3 regions of the Bacillus spongiae genome follow, and region 2 is predicted to be linked to each of the others. Evidence: predicted binding sites of a transcription regulator. Region 2 holds the regulator's gene; each other region holds the start of a gene.
The links. Region 2 encodes LexA, which represses DNA repair genes until DNA is damaged. Its sites were predicted from a motif close to CGAACATATGTTCG; they were not measured.

Region 1: WAK64_RS05345 (YhjD family protein) is a predicted target of LexA. The motif match lies at 5,775-5,788, and genes of this name have one in related genera.
Region 3: recA (recombinase RecA) is a predicted target of LexA. The motif match lies at 5,690-5,703, and genes of this name have one in related genera.

What each region holds. Positions count from the first base shown of each region.
Region 1 covers NZ_JBBAXC010000003.1:227,983-235,562, reverse strand. The annotation lists gene addB (helicase-exonuclease AddAB subunit AddB) at 1-2,887, opposite strand, end outside; gene WAK64_RS05360 (phosphotransferase) at 3,257-4,201, opposite strand; gene lepB (signal peptidase I) at 4,401-4,937, opposite strand; gene WAK64_RS05350 (TVP38/TMEM64 family protein) at 4,958-5,572, opposite strand; gene WAK64_RS05345 (YhjD family protein) at 5,814-6,209, shown strand; gene WAK64_RS05340 (competence protein ComK) at 6,327-6,905, opposite strand; gene WAK64_RS05335 (IDEAL domain-containing protein) at 7,083-7,322, shown strand; gene WAK64_RS05330 (M48 family metallopeptidase) at 7,404-7,580, opposite strand, start outside.
Region 2 covers NZ_JBBAXC010000004.1:164,036-171,615, forward strand. The annotation lists gene WAK64_RS06640 (DUF896 domain-containing protein) at 188-421, opposite strand; gene WAK64_RS06645 (YneB family resolvase-like protein) at 502-1,152, opposite strand; gene yneA (cell division suppressor protein YneA) at 1,149-1,499, opposite strand; gene lexA (transcriptional repressor LexA) at 1,653-2,273, shown strand; gene WAK64_RS06660 (L,D-transpeptidase family protein) at 2,655-3,149, shown strand; gene WAK64_RS06665 (M3 family metallopeptidase) at 3,257-5,023, opposite strand; gene WAK64_RS06670 (winged helix-turn-helix domain-containing protein) at 5,195-6,100, shown strand; gene WAK64_RS06675 (hypothetical protein) at 6,399-6,959, opposite strand; gene WAK64_RS06680 (aldo/keto reductase) at 7,368-7,580, opposite strand, start outside.
Region 3 covers NZ_JBBAXC010000002.1:395,266-402,845, forward strand. The annotation lists gene yfmH (EF-P 5-aminopentanol modification-associated protein YfmH) at 1-192, shown strand, start outside; gene ymfI (elongation factor P 5-aminopentanone reductase) at 552-1,277, shown strand; gene WAK64_RS04095 (DUF3243 domain-containing protein) at 1,350-1,598, shown strand; gene WAK64_RS04100 (DUF3388 domain-containing protein) at 1,766-2,557, shown strand; gene WAK64_RS04105 (helix-turn-helix domain-containing protein) at 2,576-3,472, shown strand; gene pgsA (CDP-diacylglycerol--glycerol-3-phosphate 3-phosphatidyltransferase) at 3,526-4,104, shown strand; gene WAK64_RS04115 (competence/damage-inducible protein A) at 4,126-5,364, shown strand; gene recA (recombinase RecA) at 5,813-6,838, shown strand; gene rny (ribonuclease Y) at 7,553-7,580, shown strand, end outside.

The sequences.
Region 1 (7,580 bases), on a different contig from region 2:
CTTTGATGCTGGACTTGTAATCAATAATACGTAAATATGTTCCTGAATCATCAACTGCTTTATCAACTCGATCGATTCTCCCTTGAAGCTGCATCTTGGTTCCATTAGTTAATGTTAGAGCAAATGGAGGGAGTTCTGCATTGGGACCGAATCCAAGCTCAAGTCCAACAGGTGAAAAACCACTTACCCTAGCATGCTCACTTAATATCATCGATGCTCGTCCAATAATATTTTCTAATTTTCTTTTAATATAATGATGACGATTCGAGCTTAATAATATTTGATTTTGTAGCTTAGGTGCAATAAACTCGACCGCTGCTTTTGCAAGCTTTAAACATTCATCCTTTGATAAGTCAGACCATGCTTTTCTCTCCGTGTTAATGACATCAGCAATCCATTTAAGAGCCCCATGAAACATCTCACCAATATCTGGTGCTTCCAGACGAAAAACTTCTCTTTCACGAAGTTTTAAGCCGTGTGAAGCATAATGAGAAAATGGACAGCTATGGAATAATTCCATGCGTGAAACAGACGCTAAAATTGTTTCACCGTATAGCGCTTCGCTCGTTTCTTTCGTTAATCGTTTTACACGATTTTGATAAAACAGACTAGATAAAATATGCTTTGCACTCACCTTTCTAGTCTTATCTTTCATGTAATAATTGTATACTTCCCACCACATATCTGAAACAGGGTACGCTCGTAGCTTCAGTTGCAACTGTGCAGTCAAATACGAAATGGTGACGTTCGGGTGAGAAATGTATTGCATTTGCTCTTCTGCAGTAAGCTCAGATGGTTCTTGAACGAGAAATTCTTTGTTCACCTCTGGGAACATGTCTTGAAACTTTTTTATATATGGGGACGGTAACAATGCTTTCCCTTCTTCGTTTGCAATTGGATAAGATACATATAATCGTTCTGATGGTGATGTGAACGCTTTGTAAGCAATAAATTCCTCATCCTCAAGCTTCGTTTTGCTACTCGGTGCGATGTTCATTCCAGAAGAGATTAACACTTCACGATCTTCGTCAGACAACACGCCTTCCTCTGGAATTTTTGCTGGAAGGACACCGTCATTAACACCTAACACAAAAGCTGTACGAATATCCGCTAAACGAGAAAGCTCTAAATTTGCAACGATTACTTGATCAATGGCTGGTGGAACGAGGGAGAATTTCATTGATTCAATTCCAGCTTCAAGAATGGAAGTGAATTTTTTGAGCGTGACTTCTTCTTCCCCGAGAATTTCTACATACTGATCGAGCAAGTCCATTACCCCATTCCATGCCTGGTTATGCTCACGAGCGACTACAAGATTTCCTTTTTCTTCAGCCCTTTGTGCAAGTCGCTCCAACTTATCAGGGATATCGAGCTCGTCTAAGTATAAATAGAGCACCTCACACAATTCTCTCACTGTTGCCTTCTTCTTTAAGCGACGGAAAAAGCGAAGAATTGGAGCAGCGATGAATAGTCGTAATTCATTAATTTCATGCTCAATTTGTTTTTCTTCATCTGTTTGAGCGACCGACGTGAGCTCTAATCCACGAAAGCGACGGTATTTCCAGCGATCCTTCTTTAACCACGCATCTCCTTTTATGCCATAGGCAAGTACATAATTCTCCAAGCGATCCATCTGCTCACGAAGCTGTGAGGCATTGCGGTCAAGCGGAAATAGAAGGTCTGTTTTGACAGCACGAAATACAGGTTCATAACGCCAATGCGTATTCATAATATCTAGAGTGGAACGAATCAGTTCAATTAATGGATGATTCAGCATTGTTCGTTTCTGATCAATGAAATATGGGATTTCATTATCATAGAATATTGTTTCCATTATGCTTTGATATTCAGCACTGTTTCGGACTAAGACCGTTATTTCTTTATAACGATAACCTTCCTCACGAGTTAGCCGGCGAATTTCTCTAGCGACCCCCTCCACTTCTGCACGTCGATTGGAGGCCTCAATTAACTTGATGGCCGTTTCTCCGATAAATGGAACAGCTGGACGGTCTTCCCAATACTCTTCAATATGTTCAATACTGTGATGGTTGTATCGCTCAGATTCCTTTAACACGATATCATCTTGTCTTGTAATACCTAATTCTTTCGTTATATTGTCAAGTACATCGTATGTCTCTTCTGTCATTCGGAAAAGGGATTTCGTTTGACCACCCGCTCGATGAGTAGCCCGATCTATCGTTAACGCCACCGTTACATTCTCACAATTTTTCATTAGCTTCTGTATGACCATATACTCTTGAGGAGTAAAGCTATGGAAACCATCTATGTAAACATCTGCTGATTGAATATAGGATGATTGATCGATGGCTTCAGACAGTAATTGAAAATAATCCTCTGTATCAATATATTTACCAACAACAGACTCCTCAAAAGCTTTGTAAATCAACTCTAAATCATGTAATTTATCCTGTAACGCTTTACTTGATTCAGTAGAGGTTTTCTGAACTAACTCTTCAGGTGAGATACAATATCGACGAAATTCGGTTACCATTTGTTCAACATGCCCAACAAAGCCTATTTTATCTGAGGCCTTCTTAAATAGCGTGAGTTCATCCTTTTTTTCATCGATAATTTTTCGAATCAGCATATTTAAACCTACATTGGTAAGATGATATCGCCCCATACCACCTGTCTCTTGTAGAATACGCCAAGCTAGACGAGTAAAGCTATACACTTGTGCCCGAATCATTCCTTTTAACTCAGGGGATGTTACGAGTGCATACTCAGATAAAAACGTCATTTGATCAGGAACCAAATAGATAATTGGTTTTCCATTCGGGTTTGTTCTAAGACTATGACGAACTTCTTCCAGTATCTTAAATGTTTTCCCACTACCGGAACGGCCAACAATAAACTGAACCGCCATCCTCTCACTCCTTCTTCTTTCATATGTATAGTGTAATCGATAAAATATGAAACAAAGGCGCCCTATAAAAAGGACGCTCCTACCGTTCTATAAGATTCTACTAATATCATTGCTCATTTTATTTTCCATACTGCTTCACATCTTACTACTCTGCGTCCGCTTCTTTTAGTACATTGAAAAACGAATACAACCAGCAGGTTCTATAACTTCAAAGTTCATAGTAAAGATGACATGCAATACTAGTTAATCCCTTGATTTTACACTACAAGGAATCTCATTTGAAGTCATATTCAATTTAAATGAGACAAAATAAATGGTAGTTTCGCTTATTATCTCTTACATATATAAACTTCGTGAACATTGACTTCTTTAACTATTAACTAATTCACGATGTTCTAACAAAACTTCTAGCCACTGTGCAGGCCTTTGCTCCGATTCTTCAATGTTTGCTCTATATCGATTAATATATAGAAGCCACCCTAATCCTCTGTATACACAAGCTAGTTGATCTGAAATCTTCAATATTTCTTCTAGCTCCTTCATCGGCGCAAATTTCGTCCATGGTTCTAAATAGCTCGGTCTAAATTCATTTATAATCGTTAGCCATTCTGAATCATACTGAGCCCACTCATGAAGAACATTCCAAAATACCCTTGTACTAAAAAATGGATGTGTTACTGCTGCATCTCCCCAGTCAAAAAAGATGGGTTTTCCCTCCACTAATTGAATATTCCCTGAATGTAAATCTCCATGATCCAAAGAACAGGGGACAATTCCTTCTATCTTGTCACACATCTCTAATAGCTCTTCTTGAATGTTCATAATGGTCACCGTTTTCTCATGACTTAGTCCGGTTTGACACATCTCGTTTAGATTTGATTGAATCTCTCTTTTAAGTATTGGTAACCGGCGGTCTGGAACTCCTAGTTGAATCAGCTGTTCCACATGTTTCGTTTCATTCACCTGCAGCTCAGCATATTCTTGAAGTGCTTGCTTCCATACCTTCTTATCCTTCACTTCTCGTAATGGCTGCCCTTGTAGTTCCTTCATCAACAACCACGGTTTAGCCGGATGGAATGCTGTTACTTCAACTGATTTATCTGAATAAAACGAATGCAAATGGTGCGCTAATTTCCCTTCAAATTTAGCTATTGTTCCACTGTCTTTATAATAGAAAGTTCCTTTATTCGTGGATATTTTTTGGATGACTGTTAAATCGGTTGCCTTTATCTCTTCCATTGTAGCGGTTGGTATTGCCTTAACATTTTCTACTTCTCTCTTTATCCATCTTTCGGCTTCAAGTGTCAGCTTCATCTTATTCACCACTCTTCTCCTCCAAAGAATTACTGTATCTATGTCCCGTTAGCTTTTCGAACTTCGAACAGGACCTACTTTACATCCCTTTGGGCAATACATATCAAGGATCAGCTTTAATAAATGCCTACGAAAGTATAAGTAATATAGCGTCTAGTTAGCTTTTTCAATGAAAAAAGAACTCAAATCTCGAGTCCTCCTACTTTATACTAAATTCCCAATCGTCAATTGGCCAATACCGTAAACCTACTTCCCCTACCACATCGTCAATATCTACAAACCCAAAATGGCGACTATCTGTACTGCCCCTTCTATTATCTCCAAGAACAAAAAGCTTCCCTTCAGGAACTTCAACTGTTAAATCCCCGGTTAGTCTATCGAACAATAATTGCTTTTTAGACTGGTCTAAATAAGGCTCATCTTGCGGTTCACCGTTCACGTATAATACATCATTTTGGTACTGGATTGTATCGCCTGGAACTCCGATGACTCTTTTAACATAATCCTCTTCTCCATTTGCATGAAATACAACAATATCAAACCGGTCAATATCTCCAATAAAATAGCCAATTTTATTCACGATCAGCTTATTCCCATCACGAATGGTAGGTACCATTGATTGACCAATCACAGAATAATTATCGAATAAAAATAAGCGGATGAGGATAAAAAGAATGAACCCTATCCCTAGTGCTTTAATCCACTCTTTAACTTCTCTCTTTATGGTATCCTTCAATTACAGTCCCTCCAGCAAGTCTACCTTCTTTGGTGCTCTTTTATTTTTTGATTTAATCGCACTTCAAGTCGCTTTCCAACTAACCAGAGAATAAAAATAATACCTAGCGCAAGGCCTGTCTTAGTTGGCTGAGTAATCAATGCTCTTAAATCATAACCAATATAACTAATTATAAAGATCATAACCATCTTCCCTGTTAATACAGCTAGCATGTATTGATAAATATTCATTCGTGACAATCCTGCTACAATATTCACAACGGCTGATGGTGTAAACGGAAAACAGAGTAGCAAAAAGAGTGGCCCAAATCCGTGATCTTCAATCCAATTCATCAATCGCTGTACTTTTTGATGACGTTGCAAAAAACGGAGTATTTTTTTTTGCCCGTATTTTCTCACAATTAAAAACACAATAAACGCACCTAAACTTGCACCTATCCATGAAAATAAAAAGCCCCACCATAAGCCGAATGCATTTGCATTTGCTAGAACAAAGAGAAATAATGGTAAAAATGGAAAGAACGCCTCAATCATTGGAAGTAAGATACCCGCAATTGGTCCAAACGATCGATAGTGCTGTATTAATTGCATAATATTGTCTAATGTCAGCCACTCTTTTACTAGTTGCATGTCCATAAAAATTTTTCCCCTTAATGAAAGTCAACATCAACGATTCTTTAATCTGCTTAATTCGAAGTATATCATAGCCTGTTCTATTTCCCTATTAAAACCTTTTAACTTTTAAATGTTGGAACCGTTAAAACATTTTTTATTCCTTATAAAATTCTTTTCCACTTACCTATTGAATAATAATAATGAACTAAGTACAATATAGATAAGAACATACGTTCTTTAATGTGAAAAGGAGTTTTCTCTTATGACTAGAATTCCTGAAGGTGACCGTAACCTTTTAGAACAAGCGATTTATTTACCAATGGTATTAACAGTATTGAACCAAGATTTAAGCCTTATACAAAAAAGCCCCTTTAAATTAAAAGGACCTTATACAGAATGGATTGAAGAGACAATGAAAGTAATCCAAAAGGATTTAAGTGCAGTCAAAAAAGCGATGAAAAAACAAGGCATGAAGGTAAAACGTTTGGAGTCAGATGATACATTTACGATGTACTTATTTTTATATAAGGGATATGAAGAACACCACAATTATTTTAATCCCCGGCTTCGAAACGGTGTTGAGAGCTTAATGCACCATTATTTATACAAACGTTTCAGTCTCAGCAACCCTTTCAATACAAAAAAGGAAACAAGATGACAATTGGGGAATGAAGCTGTTTGTCAGAAAAGGATGAGCTAACGGCTCACCTTATGATGGCTGTCAGCTTCTTTAGCTTCTACATTAGTCCTTCACAAGCTACTAATTCTGCCTGCGTCACACTCGATTCTTTCTTTTCCGTCCATCTACCCAATAATTAGTTTTCTTTTCAAGCTCGTTTGTTTGACGTTCTAAAAGGTGTTTTTCTTTCTTTTTCATTTCGTCAATTGCATACATGAAGCGGCCTGTTAAGGTGAGAGTTCTTGCACGTTGTGTCCCAAATGAGCTAGCAGAAATCGGAATGTGGAAGGATTGTCCATTCTTAAAAATAACATTCGTCATTTTTGCATTCACTCGCTCATGGAGATGAACGTATTTTTCACAAACCCAAATGCAATTAGAATGAGAAGGTGACGTTGTAGGGAAAGAAAAAATGGATGTATGACTATCGATGATAATAGGTGCTTTATAGACAATTCCAGTTAAGCGTTTCGTACCTTCTCTTCTTCCTTCATAGGAAGAACCGAAATATTCACAACTTTTCCGCACAATGTCTATTGGAGGATGAGGAGATACATATTCATCATAAAACTCGATAATACGGGTATATAGTTTTGTCCCACATTGAAAAGGAAGTAAAATCATTGTTTGTGGATTCATTTCATATTCCTCGATCATTTCAACATTTTCAATCATTTATTCGCCACCTTTTTATTTACTCGTTTAAGTATAACATATTTTTCCAATATTACATTTTATTCTGACGAAATATACCTATTTTTATTTTCTTTATTTTCTAAAAATTTAAAAAACTAGTTGATAATTCTGTAATCGTTCCATATAATAAGAAAAAGACTTCAGAGGTGATTGTAAATGGAAAACAAAAAATCCTATGCTGAGTTAATGAAGGCTTGTGCAATGACCCGTAAACAGTCCCCTGAATTAACGATGACTCAAATTTATATTGACATGGTGCTACAAGAAGTTTTATTTCATCACAAGAGGGAAATATTACAAAGAAAAGTTGATTTAGCACTTGATCAAAGGAATCACGGAAATTTCATTCATTATTCTACCCTTTTAAACGAATTGAAGCTGCAAAACGATATGTAACGAATTCCCCCTAAATTCAAGGGGGAATTTTTTTAGACAAAAAAAGGAGATAAACCTATCTCCTTTTTCAGATTAGATTATTCACTCTTCTTCTTTAAACTGTTCTAATCTTGATAATCGTTCCATCATCGTAGGATGGCTATACCTAAATAACTTTACTAAATAAGGAGGATTTACTTGACTTAACCCTACTCGAGAAAGCTCTTGAAAAGAAGAAATAGCCGCTTCTTTATCCTCAGTTAGTTCAATAGCATATCG
Region 2 (7,580 bases):
TTTGACTCAGTTTTAATATTAATCCTCTTTGCTAGTTTATACAACAACAATGAGTTTATTGTAATAGAATTGATGATTTTTTACTTATTATCAATTTTGGATAGCTAAAGGGATGACATCTTAAGGGTAAACCACCATATATTCCCTTTGGGTAAAGAACAGAAAAAACCGAGGTTAACCACCCGGTTTAGTGCAGTTTCTTTCTATCCAAAATGTCTTTTACTTTTTTCGGTGTGACATCGTCGCCATTTGGATCGTAAATTCGTGTATTTTCAATCGTCTTTTTCATTGAGTTTCTAAAATTAGCTAAATACTCTTCCCTGAGTGATTGTCTTTCCACCGCTTCTTCTTCTGACAAGGAATCTTCCTTGGCTTTTTTGGAAAGTTCATTTAATCTTGCCAATTTATCTGGAGTTAACATGCTTTCAGCTCCTTTCTAGATGTCGATATGTCACATCGTTGTATGGACATGTTACAAGAAACTTACCTAATTGACAAGTATCATGATTCCTCTTTTTTTTCCATGTACTCTTTATACCTCCGATGAACGGTAGCCTTAGAAACATTAAAACCAAAGCCTCTAAGGGTTGCAGCAATTTCGGAAAAGGTTAATTCATTTTTTCTTAAGCGAACGATTTCTTCAATAGGAATTTCCTTTCTTTCACGTCCATCAAGATTCCCTCTATTTTTTAAGTTGTTTTGTGGCTTGAACCCTTTTTCAACTGCCCGTTTCATCCCTCGTTTAATTTTTAAATTATGTAACTTACGCTGATGCTCTTCCACCATACTTACAATTTGAATCACCATCGAATCAGACTCTGAAAGCTGGAGTTCTCCTTTATGAGAAATACTATAAAGCTTAATATTTTCTTTTAATAAGCAGTGTATTAATGCAATTTTTGCATTACCTCGTCCGATGCGAGTTTCATCTTGTATTAACACAGCTGAAATTTCGTGTTGCTTAATTTCATCAAGCAATAAAAAAACTCCTTCTCGATCCAGCTCATACCCGCTCGCTTGATCTTTTATCACTCTATGAATATGAAACCCCCACTGTTCTGCAAGTTTTACCAATTCTTCTTCCTGCCGTTCCAAGGATGATTCTTGCGTATCCTTTGTGGTACTTACTCGACAGTATATTATACAGTTCATTGTGAAAACGACGCTCCTTTTAGTGCATACTGTGGCTTATCTAGTTGGAAATCAGATAGCTCTTCTCTATTCACAGGAATAATAATTGAATCTCCCTCATAAAGGTTATCATCATCTAATTGATTATGATCTAATACCCACGAGATAAATTCTGGTGTACTCATCTTATGATACTCTTTAAAGTTGTCTGAGATCGCCCAAAGGGAATCTCCTCTAGTAATGGTTATATGTAAATAAGAATCTGTATTTGTTTCTTCTAACTGATTTAACATAGCGAAACCTGATATAAATGTCAAAACTAAAACAAAAAGTACGTAATTATATTTCTTCATTAATTTTATAAGCATTTCACAACGCCTCCACCGAATATTTGTTCGTATAACTGTATTATAATCAGAACGAACGTTCGATGTCAACCGAAACTCGAACTTATGTTTGTATCTACTAGAAATTCATGGTATACTAATTTTAATAGAATGAGGAGATTCGAGGTGCTGAAGATGACAAAATTATCTAAAAGACAGCAAGATATTTTAGATTTTATTAAACAGGAAGTAAGAGAAAAAGGATATCCCCCTTCCGTACGAGAGATCGGTGAAGCTGTAGGACTAGCTTCTAGCTCTACTGTTCATGGACATTTAGAAAGATTAGAAAGCAAAGGGATTATTCGACGTGACCCTACAAAGCCTCGCGCGATCGAAATACTAAATGTAGAGGAAGATCAAATTCCAAGGCAAAAAGTTGTAAATGTACCGTTAGTGGGGAAAGTAACTGCGGGACTTCCCATTTCGGCAATTGAAAATGTAGAAGAATACTTCCCATTACCAGAACGACTAGCTCCCACGGACGAGCAAGTATTCATGCTAGAGATTATGGGAGATAGTATGATTGACGCAGGAATCCTCGATGGTGATTTTGTCATCGTAAGACAACAACACACAGCCAACAATGGCGATATTGTCGTAGCCATGACAGAAGAGGATGAAGCAACGTGTAAACGCTTCTTTAAAGAGGATAATTTTATTAGACTTCAACCTGAAAACCCAACAGTGGAACCGATTATTCTTCAAAATGTGATTATTCTTGGAAAAGTTATCGGAGTGTATCGTCAAGTTCACTAAAACTTTTCCCATCATACAATTTTCAGGCTGTCGACAGAGTCGACAGCCTTTTTCCGCTATTGCTAACGAGTTTAATATGTGAGTTTCAAAAAATTGCCTCATCCATAAACTGATAACCTTGCCATCCTCAAGGCTTTTTTTAAACTATTTTATTGGGCAATTTAATAATAAATATTCCGCTTAGCTCCTTTCTCATTTTGGTTTTACCGTTCTCTAACCGTAAAGCGAAGGACATTTCTCTTTCCAACGTATTTACCTTTCCAAAAGCTAGTTCCAGTAAATTTTCATGTTTCTAGAGTTATCGAATATGTATATATAGTCTTTGAATCTCTCACGACTGATGTCGCGATTGTTCACAATTACAATAAAGGAGGAGTCATCATGCTGCATACGGTTGTTCATGGTGAAACGTTGTTTTCCATTTCACAAGATTACCGAAAGCCCATGAATGTTATTCTTTCAGCCAATCCCGGCATTGACCCAGACAAACTATATGATGGCCAACAAATAACTATTCCTGGATTACCAGATCCAATAACTTTACCTTACAAAATTGTCGTCAATTTAACTACTCGCACACTTACATTATTTAAACAAAATTCTATCATGAAGACATACCCAGTTGGAGTCGGAAAAATGTTGAGTCAAACTCCCATTGGGAATTATGTCATTATTAATAAAGCACCTAACCCAGGTGGCCCCTTTGGAACGATGTGGATGAGCTTATCAAAGCAGCATTATGGAATTCATGGCACGAATAACCCAGCTTCTATAGGGAAATATGTCTCAAAAGGATGTATAAGAATGTATAATCGAGACGTAGAGGAATTAGCTGAACTTATTCCTATCGGGACCTCCGTTACAATAGGTTGGTAAGAATACTAAAGAACATTACTTTGGAACAGGATAATTATTTTTCATTTGAAATAAGCTACCGGTCTAATTATAGACAACCGCTGATAGAAGAGCCTATCTGATGAACCTTAACTAGTTGAAAGCTGAATATATTCTTCCATATCCTTAATAATATGATCAATCGATTGCTGCCAATATTCCGGACTAGAAAGATCAATCGTAAAGTAGTCATATACTAATTCTTCAACGGTCCTTACTCCAGTTTCACTTAAGAATCCTTTAAATTTCGTAGAAAATTCACTACCCTCCTGTTTTGCAATTGCTAACAAACCTAAGCTTAATAGATAACCAAAAGTATAAGGATAATTATAAAAAGGAACGGTAGATGCATAAAAATGCCCATATTTTATCCAAACAAAAGGTTGATACTGTTCTAAGCTATCACCATAGGCTTTTTTCTGAGATTCTATTGATAATTCCTCTAACTGAGTAGGACTTAATGGGCCATCTTTACTTTTTTCATAGACTAGTTGCTCAAATATAAATGCTCCTCGAATGGCCAATAAATAATTTAAGCTATTTTGTATTTTATAGTTAAGTAAAGATTGTTTAAGTTCTACATCACTCGTCACTGTCTTTAAATGATCAACAAAAATTAATTCAAAAAAAATAGAGGAACATTCTGCGATACTCATTGGAAAACGTTCTTCTAAAAAAGAAATAGAAGGGCCATCTTTTAATTGTTTGAAATGCCATGCATGCCCTAGTTCGTGTGCTAGTATCCTTGCACTCTCTATCGTTCCTTCGTATCGTAAAGATATTCTAGATTCTCCTTCACTTAAAAATGGAGCACAAAAACCTCCAGAAGGTTTATTTGTTCTTGGCTCTGCATCTACCCAATTATCTGATATTACATGAAGGGCAAAATTAGCCATTTCATCGTCAATATTTTTTAATGAATTAAATATTTCTTCTACGGCCTTTGAAAAAGACATTTTACTTTGCTTATCTTTTTGTGAAGTCATCAATTGATGCCATGTTAGCTTATCTAGATTATTCTTTTTAAAGTCTAGATAACGAGAAAATCTTTTAAAATTATTATCTATTGTTTCCCACATTGTAAAGAGTGATTTTCTAGAGATTCCATTTAACTGAAGTGAATTTGATAAGATATCGTCTTGTTGTAGCGTATCGTTTTGGAGCAGACGTAACCGTGTAAAATTATTAAAAATCGTAGCAAAAAGATCTTTTTCCTGATCTAATTTACATGTTTGAAACTCAAACGCTTCCATTCTTTTGATTGGGTCATCATCGTTCATCGCTAAATGATTTAATTCACTAAAAGAAACTACCTTTTTATCATCATAAATGAATTCAACCTTTAATTTACTTTTAAGCTGAGTATACATAGCTTCCCATTGATTCAATTCATTTTTTGTTACGTTAATCATCTGATTTTCAAGGTCATTATAAATACTAGTGGATAAATCAAATGTAAAGGGCTGCACAAAAGAGAGACTATACCATTCACTTTGGATTTCAACAGGAAGTTTACTTATATATTTTTTCCAATCTAGTAATATAGAATGAACATCGTCTTTGAGGGTAGTTATATTGTTATGTAATGAAGTAATAATAGAATGGTCTTTTGATTCAGAACTAAGACAGTAACAATAATATTCCGCTTTTTCAAGCCTACTGCGGACCTTAGAGAAGATTTGCAGCATTTTTTCATCAAGTAAACTTTCAGCGTTGACCGTTGAAAAAGTCTCTTCTTTTAAATGATGAATTAACATTTTAATTTCATTTAATTCATTGGCTAACGTTTCATCCATTTCATTTGGATATAATCTTTGTAAATTCCAACGCGTCGGCTCATAAAAAATTTGTCTCATCAATACAACCTCCTATTTTATATAATTAAGTTCTTCAAAGTAAGAACTTATTTATAGTTCAATAATATTAGAAATAAATATATATGTAAATAAATTCAGAAATTTATCTTATGTTCTATTAATGGATTTTTTGATATTCTATATTTATATTTTGCTAATGGGAGGTAAGTAATGTCATATCGTGTAACATTGGATGATTCAATCGTTTATGAATTACTATTAAGTTTTTTATTATATAAAAGGAGGAAAAACTTAAAATATTTGTATAGAGGTACTAGTTGGGTTGAAGAAGTAAATGGTAGACTAACTGATCAATATAAAAATAAACTTGAACAATTTGATGATGTATCGTTTGGGGATGTACTATGCTTAATCATTGAAGGCTGTCCTCAAAAAGAGGATATTCATTCATTTTTAAATTGGTTTGAGGAAGCATCAATAACCACACTGTATGAGTTACTAGCACCACATTTTAAAAAAGAGGATTCTCATCTATTGCTGGATTTAGAAAATCAAAAAAAGGATTATCTTTATTTCCTGTCAGAGTGGTATTACCAGTACTTTAAATTTGAAAATATAGAGAACGAAATAGCGGGCGAGACGTTAAAATTTAGTGAAAAAGCCGAAAAATATTCACCAGAAAAAATGGTCGAGGCGTTTGCTACTGGCCTTAAAATAGAAATTCCAACAATTAAACACGTTGTTCTAATTCCGTCTCTTCACTTTCGTCCGCTCCATACTTTTAGTATTTTTAAAGAAAAAATGTTTGTGTGGTACCCTGTAAATTTAAAGGAATCAAGAGAAGATATTTATAACATTTCAAAAGCACTAGCAGACAAAAAACGTTTACAGATACTTCAGTTTCTTTCAAGAAATAAATATAAATTTACGGATATTCTAAACTACATAGGCGGAGCCAAAGGGAACCTCCATCATCACCTTATGATATTACGATCTGCAAATCTTATACGCGTACACCTGTCTAGTAATAATCAATTTTATCTCAGTACACGTACAGAATTTGCTACTGAATTAAACGAGAAAATGTTAGATTTTATTCAAAATACTACTGATTAGTATTGCTTGTAAAACTAAGTACCAATTTTTCAAGAATAATGGAACGAGAAAAAGCCGATGTCCTTAGCGTACGGAAAATCGGCCTTTTCTATTTGGAGTATGAAATTCGTGTTCTGTTTGTGATATCCTTATATTTATTTTGACGATATTGATTTGTCACAATGTGTAAATTACCGATTTATTCAATTACCACTAGTCATTAAAAAGTAACTAACCACTATGCCACAAAAGCGTCCAATTTGGGAAGACTTGAATTCATATATGTTGGGGTTCTTTCTCCACTCTAGCCCCCGACTATTTAATACTTGTTCTCATAAAGCAATTCCCCTTCATTTGAATAAGCAGAGGCAGTAGTTTCTCTTTCATTACCATCATTCTGGTCTGATAACAAATACCAATACCTTCTCTCGTTATTTTCTATTATAATTGCATCCTTCTGAGTTTTGTTATATTTAATTGTAATCTTACTGATTTCAGGGTCAAATACTTCACCTAAAAATACCGTTGAATATAAGCTTTCTTTACCTAAATCTACTTCACCTATATGCCTCGTTGATTGATTAAAAGAAAAGGGCTTTATATCAGTATCAATAGTATTCATAAAGCCTCCACTTCCTTGAAAATCCCAGCCATCCTCTTTTTTAGAAAAGTGGAGAATTCCATATCCATTAGAGAGCTCATAAAGTGAGAATGCCGTTTCTTTCATTTCTTGAGTATAAAAAATAGCTGTAGTTGGTATATCACTTTTTAATGACGCTTGTTGTATTGTATTAAAGTCTTTTTTGGTCTCGTCAACTACATTCCTACAACCTGAAATAATTATTAATAGTACACTAAAAGATAAAAACCACCGTTTCAATTTCATATCCCCTAATCTTTAATTTAATTCAATCTTTTCTATTGACGAACTTAATTTCGTAGGTTGTTGACCACAGCATGTGTCCTCTCAAATAATGTTTCCCTACCCAATGTATCTTTTTCATGAACTATTTATTATTAGCCTTACTACCTTCACTGATATCGACTACCCTTCAAAATGTATCCTACTCTTTTATGTATTAATAGGGTGACAGTCGGCTTTCTACTCTTGCACACTTTTCTTACTCTTTTTCAATACCATTAAAAGAATTCAAAATTTCTTTTAGCTCTACAAGTTATATTTCACTATATACTATCAGATAGGCTAATCGCTGAAGACTTGAATTTGAGATTATTTTTAGACTTAATCATTGAAGCAATCTTTTGTTCAATACGAATCCTACTATTCTTAATTAATTGGATGATACTTTGATATTGGGAAAATATCATCCAGCTGCTCAAGATCATCTTTATCTAAATTCCAGCTTAAAGCGTTCAAATTATCATTAATATGTTTCATATTTAGTGCCTTTGGAATAGTAATAAGTTGTTCTTGCCTTAACACCCAATTCAGAGCCACTTGATACGCTGATGCGTTATATTTAACAGCTATTGAATTCAA
Region 3 (7,580 bases), on a different contig from region 2:
GGTGGCTTTCTACGATCCGTTAATTCACCAGAGTATATTGCAAATCAATTTACTAGGTATGCATTTAATGACATGAATTTATTTGATGTCGTTCCAACTTTAGAAGAAATTACGTTCCACGATGTTGTTGACAGTGCTCGCAAAATGATTGAACAAGAACGAATGACTGTTTGTCAAATTGTTCCACAGTAGTTATCGATGTCTACCATACGTAGACGAGCGCTCAGAAAAATCTGAGCGTTTTTTTATGCTTTTAATTTATTTAAATGAACGATAAGCCGATAAGCTGTTGCATGGATGACTTTGAGTGCATCATGATGTTTATAACATACATAGCCATTGTATAAATCACTTAATCGTCAAGGGTGCGTGGCCCTTGGTGAATTAAAAATAAAATTCTGAAGCTCTAGTAAGGATAGGGCTAGTATGATTTCCAATCAGATAGCCATATATCCTAGATGCTTTAACAATCGTTGTTGCAGACTATTTTAGTCTTTCCTTTTCTAGTTCATCTTTTTTCGTTACAATACGAATGAAAGGTGGCTATTAGAATGCAGAAAGGCAAGTACGTCCTCATTACAGGCGCGAGTGGTGGAATTGGTCAAGCAGTTGCGAGAAAGCTGGCCTCACTCGGTTGGAATCTTTATTTACATTATCATTCTAACGAAGAAGAAATCCAAGCGTTGGTTAAAGAGTTACGCAATGAAAAAATAGATATTATATCTTTAAAGGCAGATTTATCCCGACCTGTGGAAGCAGTTCATTTAACGAAACATATTCATACACTACATAGTATTGTTCACTGTTCAGGCACAGCGCAATATAGCTTATTTCAGGACATAAAGGAACAGGAAATGGATACTCTTTGGAATGTTCATATGAAAAGCCCAATGATGATGACTCAATCACTCTTACCTAAACTTCTTGCTACGAAAGGCAGTATCGTTATCATATCATCCATTTGGGGACAAACAGGAGCTGCTTGCGAAGTAGTCTACTCATCTGTAAAAGGAGCTCAAATTTCCTTCGTGAAAGCGTTAGCGAAAGAGTTAGGAAGAAGTGAGGTAAGAGTTAATGCTGTAGCACCAGGTGTTGTAGATACCAATATGATTTCTGGATTTTCAGAAAGTGAAAAAATGGAAATGAAAGAGGACATTCCATTTGGGAGATTTGCTTATCCAAGTGAGACAGCAGATGCCGTAGCTTACTTAGTCTCAGACCAATCTTCATATATAACAGGACAAGTATTGGGGGTTAATGGTGGATGGTATATGTAAATTTTATACACCGTATATTTTAGCCATTCAGTCGTACACTATAATTGTAACTTTAAAATGGGAGGTTGCATCATGAGTGTATTAGACAATTGGCAAGAATGGAAAGGCTTTTTAGGAGATCGTCTACAACACGCAGAACAAGACGGACTGAATAAGGATGTCATTAATGATTTAGCGTATCAAATTGGAGATTATTTAGCGAAGCAAGTAGAACCGAAAAATGAACAAGAAAAGGTATTGGCAGATCTTTGGTCAGTAGCGTCAGAGGAAGAGCAACATGCCATAGCCAATATAATGGTCAAACTTGTTCAAGATCATTAAATCGGAAGAGGGGGAATCCCTCTTTCTTTTTTTTTTTGAAAACTTGCAAACAAAACTCATAATTCTTTCCTAATATGTTAAAATCATATATGATGGTAATTACGTAAAGAACAGACATTTTACTAATCTTTATCAAATTTTTTATGAAATAGACCTGGGAGGTTATGATGGCAAAAACAGAATGGTATTTAGAATATGAAATTCAAAAAAACCGTCCAGGGCTTCTAGGGGATATTTCTTCCTTACTAGGTATGCTTTCCATAAATATTGTTACAATTAATGGTGTTGACGAAGGGAGAAGGGGGTTATTGTTACTAGCTGACAATAATGCTCAAATCACTCGTTTGGAATCAATTCTACGAACTATGGATACGATAAACGTAACAAAGATTCGAGAACCTAAATTAAGGGATAGGTTGGCTATTCGCCACGGTCGCTATATTCAACGTGATGCTGATGATAAAAAGACCTTCCGCTTTATTCGTGATGAACTAGGCCTGTTGGTTGACTTTATGGCAGAGCTTTTCAAGCAAGAAGGTCATAAGTTAATCGGTATAAGAGGAATGCCAAGGGTTGGGAAAACAGAATCTATTGTTGCTTCAAGCGTTTGTGCCAATAAAAAATGGTTATTTGTATCCTCGACACTTTTAAAGCAAACGATCCGCAGTCAATTAATTAAAGATGAATATAATGAAAATAATATTTTTATCTTAGATGGAATCGTCTCTACAAAATCTACAAATGAAAAGCATTGGCAGCTTGTAAGAGAAATTATGAGAATGTCTTCAGTAAAAGTTATTGAGCATCCCGATGTTTTTGTTCAAAATTCAGAATATACGATGGATGACTTTGATTATTTTATTGAACTACGAAATGATCCAGAAGAAGAAATTACATATGAACTTGTCCAACGAAATCAGTTTTTTCAAGAACATGATTTCGGAGGGTTTGATTTTTAACGTTAGAAGGTGGTTGTGTTGACCGAACTAGGCGCTCGTTTGAAAGCGGCCAGAGAAGAAAAGGGATTTTCCTTAGAGGATCTTCAACGAAAAACGAAAATACAGAGAAGATATTTAATAGGAATTGAAGAAGGAAATTATGAATTAATGCCTGGGAAATTTTATGTTAGGGCATTTATTAAGCAATATGCTGAGGCAGTTGATTTGCACCCTGAAGAGATTTTCGATGAATATGCGAATGAAATTCCGAATGTTGAAGCGAATGAAATTCCACAACAGTTATCCCGAGTTTCATCACGCAAAAAGAAGGTGACAGATTCGACATCAAAAATAGTAGATATTATTCCAAAGCTGTTGGTTTTCATCATTATTGTTGGAATCGCATTTTTGGCATGGTATTTATTTCAGCGATATGTTGACCCAAGTGATAATTTAAGTCAAAAAGCTGCTAAAGATGGAGCAAAAGATGAAATTATTTTAGAGGACAACCTTGCTGTTGAGGTAACAGAAGAAGAATCAACAGATGGAGAAGCACCTTCAACGGATGAGGAGTCGGGTGACGAGGAAATAATCAATACACCTTCTCAAGAAATTGTCGTAAAGGGCACTTTGGGTGTTGAAACGACATATGAGTTGAAGAATGCTGATGCGTTTAATCTGGAGTTAACGGCACTCGATGAACAGAATTCATGGGTTACAGTATACAATGGAAGTGATGAGATACTGTATGATAAGAGTTTAGCAAATGGGGATTCCCTATCATATGACTTATCAAATGACACGGAAGCATACCTTGTAATTGGATATGCTCCGGCTGTGACCATTACAATAAACGGTGAGCCTTTGTCTTATGAGATTGACGTGAACGACGAAGTTGTACAGAAGATTTCGATTCAGTATGTAAAGACAGAATAGTCATCTATTTGGGGTGACTATTTTTACTTACAACATTTTGGAGGAATTTTAACATGAATGTACCAAATAAGATTACCATTTCAAGGATTTTTCTAATCCCTATTTTTGTTGTTATGATGCTTGTTGATTTTGGATGGGGAGAGTTAGCTCTTTTCGGAACGACGATGCCTGTTGAGCATTTTGTAGGAGCGCTTATTTTTATTATTGCATCCACTACGGATTGGGTGGACGGCTATTATGCACGGAAATACGATATGGTAACGAATTTAGGGAAGTTTTTAGATCCGTTAGCGGACAAGCTATTAGTGTCAGCAGCACTTATCATTCTAGTTGATTTGAATATGGCCCCATCGTGGATTGTCATTTTAATTATTTCTAGGGAGTTTGCTGTAACAGGGTTACGCCTTGTGTTAGCTGGGTCCGGTGAAGTTGTAGCTGCTAAAATGTTAGGGAAAATCAAAATGTGGACACAAATTGTCGCGATATCAGCTCTACTTCTTCACAATGTGATTTTTGAAAGTATTTCATTTCCGTTTGCAACTATCGCCCTATGGGTTGCCTTATTCTTTACATTGTGGTCAGGTTGGGATTATTTTGTGAAAAATCGTGAAATATTCAGAAATTCAAAATAGGTTTTTAAGGAGGGGAGTCTAATGCGTGCAGAGATCATCGCTATTGGCTCTGAACTATTACTCGGACAGATTGTGAATACGAATGCCAAGTTTTTATCTCAACATTTAGCAGAAATGGGGATTCCGGTTTATTACCACACAGTCGTAGGGGATAATGCTGATCGATTGAAACAAGCGATAGAAATAGCTGAATCACGCTCTTCCTTAATCATCTTTACGGGTGGATTAGGCCCAACGAAAGATGATTTGACGAAAGACACGATTGCTAAGCATATTGGAGTAGAGCTCGAATTACATGAACAGGCAATGAACATGATTGAGAAGTACTTTCAAAAAGCAAATCGAACGATGACAGAGAATAACCGAAAACAAGCCATGGTGTTGAAAAATGCGACTATCCTTTCAAATGATTACGGTATGGCACCTGGGATGCTTTATAAAAATGAGACGCATTATTACATGCTGCTTCCGGGACCACCTAAGGAATTAGAACCGATGTTTATGCAATATGGTAGGGATGCCCTACTAAATGAATTGGACGAGCAACAGGTGATAAAATCCAAAGTATTACGCTTTTTTGGTATTGGTGAGGCTCAACTTGAAACAGAGATAGAAGATATTATCGATGAGCAATCAAACCCAACTGTGGCCCCTCTTGCTAGTAACGGAGAAGTCAAACTTCGTCTAACTGCCAAGCATATGTCTGAGCAAGAGGCAGATAAATTAATTCAAGCTCTTGAAGAAAAAATTAAGAAACGGATTGGTCAATACTTATATGGCTATAATGACTCCTCATTAATGGGGGAAGTTGTTCGTTTACTGAAGAGCCATAATAAAACGATATCCATAGCAGAAAGTTTAACAGGTGGCTCATTTAGTGCAGAGCTCACTTCCTTTCCTGGCATTAGTGAGAATTTTTTCGGTGGAATTGTGTGTTATTCGAATGAGGCGAAAAAAGATTTGTTACACGTTCAACAAAATACGCTTGATTCTTCTGGAGCGATTAGTTCAGAATGTGCTGCAGAAATGGCCGTTAATATTCGAGAGAAATTAAAAACGGACATAGGGATTAGTTTTACCGGTGTAGCAGGTCCAGATCCTAGTGAGGGAAAAGATGTTGGGACGGTTTGGATTGGGCTATCGTTTAAAGGAAGGGAACCTTATACTTTTCCACTACAGTTAGCAGGTACCCGACAATCGATTCGGATGAGAACGACTAAATATGGTTGTTATTATATATTGAAACATTTTCTAGCATAACAATGGCCCCTGTTTTACAAGGGGTCTTTGTTATGCTCGTTTCCATTTATCGACAAGTTTCATCATAGTTTCATAAGAACAATGGGAATGAGAAAGACGGGGGAGTTAACATGAACTCAATTTATAGGTTGAGCAGTTTTTTATACGCTGAATAAAAAGATGGACTGAACGAATTGTGTGGGCAAAGGAACAAAGCATAGTTAATGAGATGAATAATGATTCGCTACTTCTAAATCAAATCATGCTTTTTGTAATTATGCACTTATAAAAAATTAGACCTCCATTAAGATGGATTTCAGATTCAAAAAAACACCAGTAAAAAAAGCGAACATTTATTCGTTTTTTGCTTGGCAAAACAGGTAAACTGGTTTATAGTATAGATAGCTTAACAAATTAAACATAACTTTTAGTTAAACAATAGAATGCTATGAAAGAGGAGGAAATATTGGTGAGTGAACGTAAAGCTGCCTTAGATATGGCATTGAAACAGATAGAGAAACAATTTGGAAAAGGGTCAATTATGAAGCTTGGAGAAGAAACAGAACGAAGGGTTTCTACAATACCAAGTGGATCATTAGCGTTGGATGCAGCATTAGGAATTGGGGGATATCCTAGGGGGAGAATAATCGAAACGTATGGACCGGAAAGCTCTGGTAAAACGACAGTTGCTTTACATGCGATAGCTGAGGTACAAGCCCAAGGTGGTCAAGCTGCGTTTATTGACGCTGAGCATGCGTTAGATCCAGTTTATGCACAAAAGCTAGGTGTTAATATTGAAGAACTACTATTATCTCAACCCGATACAGGTGAGCAAGCACTGGAAATAGCTGAGGCACTTGTTCGAAGCGGAGCAGTTGATATTATTGTTATCGATTCTGTTGCTGCGCTTGTTCCAAAGGCAGAAATCGAAGGGGAAATGGGAGATTCACATGTTGGTTTACAAGCTCGATTAATGTCTCAAGCACTTCGTAAGCTTTCTGGAGCGATTAATAAGTCTAATACTATTGCCATTTTCATTAACCAAATTCGTGAAAAAGTGGGTGTTATGTTCGGGAACCCTGAAACAACACCAGGTGGGCGTGCACTTAAGTTCTATTCGTCTGTTCGTTTAGAGGTTCGTCGTGGCGAAACATTAAAACAAGGAAATGAAATGGTTGGGAATAAAACAAGAATTAAAGTCGTGAAGAATAAAGTAGCACCACCGTTCCGTTTAGCAGAAGTGGATATAATGTATGGGGAAGGTATCTCTAAAGAAGGTGAAATCATTGACTTAGGTTCTGAGCTTGATATCGTTCAGAAGAGTGGTTCATGGTATTCCTACAATGATGAACGTCTAGGTCAAGGTCGAGAAAATGCTAAGCAATTTTTGAAAGAAAACCCTGAAATTCGTCAAGAAATCATGGTTAAGATTCGTGAACATTATGGTCTAGATACGGGTATAGTAGAAGAAGGCCAAGATCAGTTAGACATCTAAATACGGTGCTTAAGGAGAGGGAATTCGCTTCAGAATTTACCTCTCCTTTCTTAAATTCAGAAGGTCTACAAAGGAAAGGAACTTCGCTGTGCAGCTAGGCCTACAGGATGTAGGTCATGAAGGCGTTGCGACAGGACGTCGCGAATTTAGCCTTCGTTCCTTGATGTTGTCCAGCTGCGTCGGCTTGTGGCTCGGGGTCAACTGGCCACCCCACTCCGGAAATCAGGATTTCCTGCGTGTCGCGTCAGTTGCCTGTCGCCCCAAATCGAGCCGACTACGCTTAGGCCTACAGGATGTAGGTCATGAAGGCGTTGCGACAGGACGTCGCGAATTTAGCCTTCGTTCCTTGATGACTCAAGTTTATACGTCGCTAAACGGTCAGTTCCGCATTTCTTTTTGTCTAGCTGCGTCGGCTTGTGGCTCGGGGTCAACTGCCACCCCACTCCGGAAATCAGGATTTCCTGCGTGTCGTGTCAGTTGCCTGTCGCCCCAGATCGACCCGACTTCGCTTTTCTTTGTGGAATTGTTTTCCTCTTATGGAGCGAACCCCTTGACAATCAAATTTTACAGAATTAAAATTAACTTGTATAATTTTAATTTTTTTCAATGAGTTATGAAAATCTTAGAGCTGTATATTGAAGAGATGTAATACAATGTATCAGCAGACATGTTAAAAACATGAGTTAAAGTTTCATAGCAATAGGAGGTGAAATAATGCAAGAAGCATTGATTCTTATCATCT